One region of the Acidovorax sp. GW821-FHT11A03 genome, then DNA from elsewhere that is predicted to be linked to it. Evidence: predicted binding sites of a transcription regulator. Region 1 holds the regulator's gene; the other holds the start of a gene.
What was found. Region 1 encodes FNR, which switches genes on or off when oxygen is low (the NO sensors DNR and NnrR bind a similar motif). Its sites were predicted from a motif close to TTGATNNNNATCAA; they were not measured.

Region 1 (4,232 bases):
CTGCGGCCTCGCGTGCTGATCTACACCGCCGTGCTGGTGGCACTGTGCGTGGGCATGATGGCCAGCTTGGTCACCCGCACGCCGCTCAAGGTGGATGTGGTGCGCGACCGCGCGGCCCTGTCGCGCATCGTGGCGGGCGGCAAGCTGGAGAATATCTACCGCCTGCAGATCATGAACGCCACCGAAGGCCCCCAGCGCTACCGCATCGGCGCCCGCGGCCTGGACGGGCTGGAGGTGGCCTCTGAAGCCGAGGTGGACATTGGCCCCGCGGAGTCCCGGTGGGTGGCCGTGCGCCTGCAGATACCGTATGGCTCCGCGCCCCCGGGCTCCCATGCCGTGCAGTTCGATGTGCAGGCGGTGGGCGCTGCGGCCCATGTGACCGAGAAGTCCGTATTCCTGGTGCCCCGATGAGGCGACGTGCACCCCGGTGCACGGCACCGGGGACTTTGTATGACCGAGAAGATTTTTGAGGAGCAAGCACCCATGCCATCCAATCCAGCCATCGGCTCCGCCCCCGCCACCGCTGCGCCCTGGTGGAAATTCGGCCACGTCTGGCTGATCATCGCCGGCCCTGCCATCGTCATCGTGGCGGGTTTTGTCACGCTGTGGCTGGCGATTTCGCGGCCAGACCCCGTGGTCGCCGAGGACTACTACCGCCAGGGCATCGAAATCAACAAGACGCTGGAGGCTCCGGAGAAGAGCCTGGCCCCGGCCATGAAGGGCCGCAACCACGCGGCGACACCGGTTCAGGACCAGCCACGCTGAAACCCCTGGCCGAGCAGCGGGTCTGCGCGGCCTTACCAGGAGACAACCCCGATGTGGACGCAACGCCTGATGTGGATTGCATGGCCCGCCTTTCTGATGGCGGGCGCGATGGAGATGCTGGTTTTTGCGATGGTGGACCCGCAGGACCTGCATTGGTTCGGGCAGCCGCTGGCCCTGTCGCGCCAGGGCGTCTACACGCTCGCGTTCTTTGCGTTCTGGGCCATCACCATGGCCTCCAGCGCGTTGACCACGCTGCTGGCAATGTCGCCCTTTGAACTCAACCGCTGCCCCGTGCCTGAAGGCGAGCGCCCTGATGATTGCCGAAAGACATCATCCTGCCCTTGAACAGCGCACCGGCCGGGCTCCGGTGGCAAGGCGTTGCCGGGACGGGCGGACCTGGCTCGCCTTGCTCAGTGGCAGGCGGACTGGTTGTTCACGATGCGCTTGAGCGCGTCGGTCTCGAGGATGCGGACATGGCGCTGCTTGACTTCGACAATGCCTTCTTCCACAAACTTGGAGAAGGTGCGGCTCACGGTCTCGAGCTTGAGGCCCAGGTAGCTGCCGATCTCCTCGCGCGTCATGCGCAGCACCAGCTCGGACTGCGAGAATCCGCGGGCGTGCAGGCGCTGCACCAGATTGAGCAGGAACGCTGCCAGGCGCTCCTCGGCCCGCATGCTGCCCAGCAGCAGCATCACGCCGTGTTCGCGCACGATCTCCCGGCTCATGATCTTGTGCACGTGGTGCTGCAGCGCGGTGACCTCGCGGGACAATTCCTCGATGCGGTCAAACGGCATGACGCAGACCTCGGCGTCTTCCAGGGCCACCGCATCGCAGGTGTGGTGATCATTCACGATGCCGTCCAGGCCGATGATCTCGCCCGCCATCTGGAACCCCGTGACCTGGTCGCGTCCGTCCTCGGTGGCCACGCAGGTCTTGAAAAAGCCGGTGCGGATGGCATAAAGCGAGGTGAACGACTCACCATTGCGAAACAGCGTGCCGCCGCGCTTCACCTTGCGGCGAACTGCAACGACCTCGTCGATGCGGTGCAGTTGCTCTTCGCTCAGGCCCACCGGCATGCACAGCTCGCGCAGGTTGCAATTGGAACAGGCGACTTTGATGGTGAGCGGGTTCATAGGCACAGGGCGGAGTTAGGTTTCGAGCATACCGCCCGATGGCCGAAGAGGGAGTCTCTTGGAGGGCGGGCAGGCGACTGACATGCATCAAATTGTCGCTGTTCCGGCCACTCCATCACTTGATTCATGTCAAGGACATGGGGAGCAGCTTACGGCACAGTCAAGGTGTACGCAAGGATTCGCCCCATGACCGCTGTTTCGCCTGACCTGCTGCGCCGTTTTGACGTACCAGGCCCCCGCTATACCTCCTATCCGACGGCCGACCGGTTTGTGGAAGCCTTCGGCCAGGAGGACTACGCCCTCGCCCTCGAGCAGCGCCGCATGGGCACCCTGACCAAGGCGCTGCCCTTGTCCCTGTATGTGCACATCCCCTTTTGCGAGTCGCTGTGCTACTACTGCGCCTGCAACAAGATCATCACCAAGCACCACGACCGGGCTGAAGTCTATCTGCGCTATCTCAGCCGCGAGATCGATCTGCACACGGCGCACTGCGGCACGGGTCAGGTGGTGAGCCAGCTGCACCTGGGCGGCGGCACCCCCACCTTCCTGTCGGACGATGGCTTGCGGGAACTCATGGCGATGCTCCAGCGCAGCTTCACCCTGGCGCCGGGCGGGGAGTACTCAATCGAGGTGGACCCCCGTACCGTCAATGCCGACCGGCTTGCCGTGCTCGCGGAGCTTGGATTCAACCGGCTGAGTTTTGGCGTGCAGGATTTTGACCCCGAGGTCCAGAAGGCGGTGCACCGCATCCAGCCCGCCGAACAGGTGTTTTCGCTGGTGGAATCCGCGCGCTCGCTCGGCTTCGAATCGATCAATGTGGACCTGATCTACGGGTTGCCGCGCCAGACGCCGGAGTCGTTCGACCGTACGCTGGCGCAGGTGGTTCAGTTGCGGCCTGATCGCATTGCGCTGTATGCCTATGCCCACCTGCCGGAGCGGTTCAAGCCCCAGCGCCGCATCCTCTCCGCCGAACTGCCCGCAGCCTCCGGCAAGGTGTCGATGCTCTCCCGTTCGCTCGACGCGTTCATGGGCGCCGGCTATGTGTATGTGGGGATGGACCACTTCGCGCTGCCGGAGGACTCGCTGGCCGTCGCCAAGCGGCAGGGCCGCCTGCACCGCAACTTCCAGGGCTACAGCACCCAGCCCGACTGCGACCTGATCGGCCTGGGCGTGTCGGCCATTGGCAGGGTCGGCGCCACCTACAGCCAGAACGCCAAGACCCTGGATGAGTACTACGACCTGCTGAACCAGGGGCGTCTGCCCGTGGTGCGTGGCCTGGCCCTGACGCGGGACGACCTCGTGCGCCGCGCCGTCATCATGTCCTTGATGTGCCAGGGAGAACTGCTGTTCGAGCCCATGGAGCAGGCCTGGCTCCTCGATTTTCGGCACTATTTCTCCGCCGAACTGGCGCAACTCGACACCATGGCCGAGCAGGGGCTGGTCAAGGTGAGGCCCGACGGTGTCGAGGTCACGGCCATGGGCTGGTTCTTCGTGCGCGGCATCGCCATGGTTTTCGACCGATATCTGCAGGCAGACCGCAACCGCGCGCGTTTTTCACGCATCATCTGAATCCCATGCTTGCAACGGTTGCCTCGACTGCCTTGTTGATGGGGCTCGTTGGCGGGTCCCATTGCCTGGCCATGTGCTCGGCACCTTGTGGCGCCGTGGTGGGGCAGGGGAGCGCGGGCTGCGCATCCGCCCCGGGCGCAGGGGCGCCGGCGGAGGGGGCTCCCCCGAAGGTGCAGGCGGTGCGGTGGGCACCGCGCGGTGGCGTGGCCCGGCGGGCCGTGGCCTTTCATGCGGGCCGCCTGACGGGATATGCCCTGGCGGGCGGGCTGGCCGCCCTGGCCATGGACAGCCTGGCGTGGCTCACTCAGCAGACCATGGCACTGCGCCCGGCGTGGACCTTGATGCACGTCGCGGTGATGGCGTGGGGGCTGATGCTGATGGTCCAGGCGCGGCAGCCGCTCTGGGTGGAGCAGGCGGGCCGTGGCGTGTGGGAGCGCGTGAGGCCTCTGGTCCGTGCCCCGGGAGGCATTCTTGCCGCGGGGTTTCTCTGGGCGCTGATGCCCTGTGGCTTGCTGTATTCGGCGCTGCTGGTGGCTGCCTTGAGCGGAGGGCCCCTGGAGGGCGCATTGTCCATGGCGCTTTTTGGCATTGGCAGCGGCGTCTGGCTGGTCGGCGGGCCCTGGGCCTGGACGCGGTTGCGGGCCCGGCTCAACACCGTGCGCGCGGACTGGGGGACGCGCGCCGCCGGTGGCCTGCTCTGCGCGGTGGCAAGCTGGGCACTGTGGATGGACCTCGTCTACAAACCCTCGCTGTGGTGCCGCTAGC
Region 2 (4,232 bases), on a different contig from region 1:
CGCCGAGATCACCCGCTGGCGCGCGGCCCTGCGCCGCACGGTGATCCAGTCCATCGAGGCCGGGCACCTGCCCCCCGACACCCCGCCCGACCAGCTGGTGGGCGAGATCTATGCGATGGCCATGGGCCTGTTGCACGACGTTCGCTTCCTGCGCGATCCGCAGGCAGTGCAGCGCACCGAGGCGTCCTGGGCGCGCCTCGTCAAGAGTTATCAGACCGCCTGATCCTCCCCCTCCGCTTGTTCTTGCGCGATGGATGCCTCTTGTTTTTCTTTGCCCCAATTTCGCACAACCGTGCGAAGAAAGGAACCACCATGCTGATCATCTTGGGTATCGCCGCCATCGTGGCCGCGGCGGGCGCCGTCCGGGCGCTGCGCCAGACACTCGCCCGCCTTCCGCGCAGCAACCGGGACTGGATCTTCTACTGACCGTCCACCGCGTCCGCCCCCCATTCCCTCCCTTTCCGGAGCCCCCCATGAACGCCTCCCCTTCCTCCTCCACCGCCCTGCAGGCCACGTCCAGCTTCTACGGCGAACACCCCGGCATGCGCCTGCTGCGCGTGGCGCTGGGCACCACCGAGCGCCTGTGGCCCGCGCTGGCCGTGCGCGCGGCCTACCGCCTTTTCGGCACGCCCCTGCCCCTGCGCAAACCGGGCCGCAGCGCCGTGCCGCCCGGCCACTGGCGCCCGGAACGCTGGCCGTTCGAAGACGCCGAGATCACGCTTTACCTGCCCCAGGCCCAGCCGCACGGCCCCACGGTGCTGCTGCTGCACGGCTGGGGCGGCCACGCGCGCCAGATGCTGCCGCTGGCCGGCGCCCTGGCCGCGCGGGGCCTGCGCCCGGTGCTGGTGGACCTGCCCGCGCACGGCGGCAGCCGGGGCCGCGTGAGCAACCTGCCGCAGTTCGCGCGCGCCATCGAATACGCCACCGCCCGCCTGCATGCGCAGGATTCGGCGCCCAGCGCCGTGGTGGCCCATTCGCTCGCGGCCAACGCGGCGGCCCATGCGGCCAGCCGGGGCCTGGCCACCGGGCGGCTGGTGCTGCTGGCGCCGCCCGCGTCGCCCCACGAATACACGCGCCTGTTCGCGCAGGTGTTCGGCCTGTCGGAGCGCACGCGCGCTTCCATGCAGCGGCGCATCGAGGCGCGCGAGGGCATCCTGATGCGCCAGTTCGAGCCCCCGGCCGTGGGTCCGCGCATCGCGCTGCCCACCCTGGTGGTGCACGACCGGGGCGACCGCATCAACCGCTTTGCCGATGGCGAGGCCTACCGCGACCACATTCCGGGCGCCACGCTGCTGGCCACCGAAGGGCTGGGCCACCGCAAGATCCTGCAGCAGGATGGCGTGCTGGCGGCCGTGGCCGATTTCGTGGCGGGCCCGGGCCATCCACGCTGACGGGCCCGGGAGCCAGGGGGCCCGGCGGGGGGCCGCGCGGCGCAGCGGGCGGTGCGGGGTGGCTCGGCGCTCCGCCGCGCGGTGTCGCCAACAGTTACAGCCGCAAGGCGAACAGGACGCGGCCAGCGCCTATCATCCGCAGTCGTGCGTGCCCCCAGGGCCGCTCTTGCCGATGATTCACCGGTGTGCTGCCTGCCACCGGTGGCCCCACGCCGCTACCTGTTGTCTCCGATGCACGCTCTCCTGTCCGCCTGGCCCGCCCTGGCCCTGCTGTTGCCCGCGCTGGTGCTGGTGTCGGCCTTCTATTTCCTGGCCAAGGGCGACCGCCGCGCGTTCTCGCACCTGCTGGCCCTGCTGGCGTGTTTCCTGATCGGCGCGCTGCTGATGGAGTTCTTCATCTTCATGGCGGCGCGCATGGCCCGTTCGGGCAGCCGCGAGGCCGTGCTGGGCGCCGGCACCCGCCAGCTGCTGGAAACCATGGCCAATCCGCGCTCCATCACCGCCCCGCCCCTGTCGCTGGCGGCCGTGGCGGCCTACAGCGTGCTGGCGTCGTACCTGTGGCTGCTGGTCACCTGGGGCCTGCACCTGCGCGGCAAGCCTGCCGGCGGCGCCGGAAAGAAGAAAGCGGCCAAGCGCCCGCCGCGCAAGCCGGCCCGGGCCTGATCCACGGGCCTTGGGGTCTTTGGGGCCCCTAGCGCTGGATACATCAGCGCCGACAGCTATATATTTAATAGCATATCCTGCGCGCACACTTGACGCAGGGCAACCCCCGGCGCGCGGAGCGCATCCACAATGGCAGGCGATCCCCTCCGGTCGCGGGGGTGCGTACCAGGCTGTCCACCTCCTGCCTTTTCCTGCCATGACTTCCTCCTTCTCCTCCTCCCACAGCGATGTCCTCATCGTCGGCGCGGGGCCCGCGGGCCTGTCGCTGGCCATTTCCCTGGCCCACGCCGGTTTCACGGCCACGGTGGTCGAGCAGCAGCCCCAGGCCGCGCTGGCCGCCCCCGCGCCCGACGGCCGCGAGATCGCGCTGACCCACCCCAGCCGCGCCACGCTCCAGCGGCTGGGCACCTGGGCGCAACTGGCGCCGCACGAGACCGGCGCCATCCGCGAGGCCCAGGTGCATGACGGGCCGCTCGGCCAGCGCAGCGCGCTGCAGCTCGACGCCCAGCGCTCGGGCCACGGGGCGCTGGGCTTCATCGTCCCCAACCACGCGCTGCGCCGCACCGCCTATGCGGTGGCCGCGCAAACGCCCGGCGTGCGCATCGTCACCGGCGCCCAGGTGACGCGCGTGGCCACCCTGGCCACGCATGCCGAGCTGGAGTACCGCCTGCTCGCCCCCACAGACACGGCCCCGGACGCGGAGGCCCCTTCACCCCAGCGCCTGCAGGCGCCCTTGCTGGTCGCGGCGGACAGCCGCTTCTCGGTCACGCGGCGCCAGCTGGGCATTGGCGCGCGCATGGCGGACTTCGGCCGCACCGTGATCGTCTGCCGCATGCGCCATGCCCGGCCCCATGGCGGCGTGGCGCACGAGTGTTTCGGCTACGAACGCACGCTGGCCATCCTGCCCCTGCCGGATGCGGTGGATGCCGCAGATGCAGCCGGCACGGCCGGCAGCCCGCACCTGTGCTCGGTCGTGGTCACCGCAGGCGCTGCGGATGCCGCCACGCTGATGGCGTTGCCCGCCGACGCCTTTGCCGCCCAGGTGCGAGCGCAGTTCGACAACCGCCTGGGGCCCATGCAGCTCGACGGAGAACGCCACGCCTACCCGCTGGTGGCCGTGTACGCGGAACGCTTTGCCGCCCACCGCTGCGCGCTGCTGGGCGACGCGGCCGTGGGCATGCACCCGGTGACGGCCCACGGCTACAACCTGGGCCTGGCCGGCGTGGAGCGCCTGACCGCCGCCCTGCTGGCCGCGCGCGGCCAGGGCCGCGATATCGGAGACAGCGCAATCCTGTCCGGCTATGGACGCGCGCACCACCACCACGCATGGCCGATCTACGAAGGCACGAACGCCATCGTGCGGCTGTACACCGATGCCCGCCCCCTGCCCCGCCTGCTGCGCCAGCTGGTGCTGCAGGGCGCCCGGCGCCTGCCACCGCTGCAGGCGGCCATCGTGGGGCAGCTCACCGGCAAGCCGCCCGCGTGGACCGAGCTGCTGGGGCGCCTGGCACGGCAGTGACACGTCCGCCCCCGGCCAGCCCGCCGGCCGCCACCGGGTGCCGCCCCCTTTCCACGCGCGGAAGGGAAGAAGTGGCAGCGCCCGCGCCCACGCCACGGGCGCTCAGGGGGTGGTGACTTCCAGCTCCACCATGCCGTACAGCGGCGCGCCCAGCCAGGGCCACCACAGGGTCTCCAGCGCCAGGCCCGCCCAGCCATAGCATTCCGCCACGCTGTGCGCGTGCCGCAGCGCCAGGCGCGGGTGCGCGGCGGACAGGTCGGCCAGGCGTGCCAGGCCCCAGCGGAACTCGGCCCCCGTGGGCCCCACGCTCGCGTGCCGGCCGGCCGTGCCCACGGCCCGGTGGGTGAGCACGTCCAGCACCAGGCGCGAGCCCGGGGGCGCGCACTGCGCGAACTCGTGCAGCACGGCCTGCACCTGGCCTGGCTCCAGGTACATGAGCACGCCCTCGCACACCACCAGCACGGGCGCCGCTGCCGCCCCGCTCCCCGCCGCGCGCGGCGGCAGGCCCAGCCGGTGCCACCAGCCGGGCTGGGTGATGTCCGCCTCGGCCAGCCGCGTGCGCGGGCACCGCGCGGGCAGCAGTTGCCGTCGCAGCGCCATCACCTCGGGCAGGTCGGCGTCGAGCCAGTGGTTAGCGCCGGTGTCCAGCCACTGGAAAT

Region 2: the regulator FNR is predicted to act here: its motif matches at 2,144-2,157, upstream of ubiM (5-demethoxyubiquinol-8 5-hydroxylase UbiM).

Annotation. Positions count from the first base shown of each region.
Region 1 is NZ_JBXASG010000003.1:404,238-408,469, forward strand. Features, by position in the region: gene ccoG (cytochrome c oxidase accessory protein CcoG) at 1-411, shown strand, start outside; gene AC1RVY_RS09135 (FixH family protein) at 484-765, shown strand; gene AC1RVY_RS09140 (hypothetical protein) at 817-1,110, shown strand; gene fnr (fumarate/nitrate reduction transcriptional regulator Fnr) at 1,176-1,898, opposite strand; gene hemN (oxygen-independent coproporphyrinogen III oxidase) at 2,085-3,467, shown strand; gene AC1RVY_RS09155 (sulfite exporter TauE/SafE family protein) at 3,473-4,231, shown strand.
Region 2 is NZ_JBXASG010000004.1:583,131-587,362, reverse strand. Features, by position in the region: gene AC1RVY_RS13120 (TetR/AcrR family transcriptional regulator) at 1-223, shown strand, start outside; gene AC1RVY_RS13115 (alpha/beta fold hydrolase) at 474-1,391, shown strand; gene AC1RVY_RS13110 (hypothetical protein) at 1,623-2,054, shown strand; gene ubiM (5-demethoxyubiquinol-8 5-hydroxylase UbiM) at 2,251-3,573, shown strand; gene AC1RVY_RS13100 (class I SAM-dependent methyltransferase) at 3,676-4,232, opposite strand, start outside.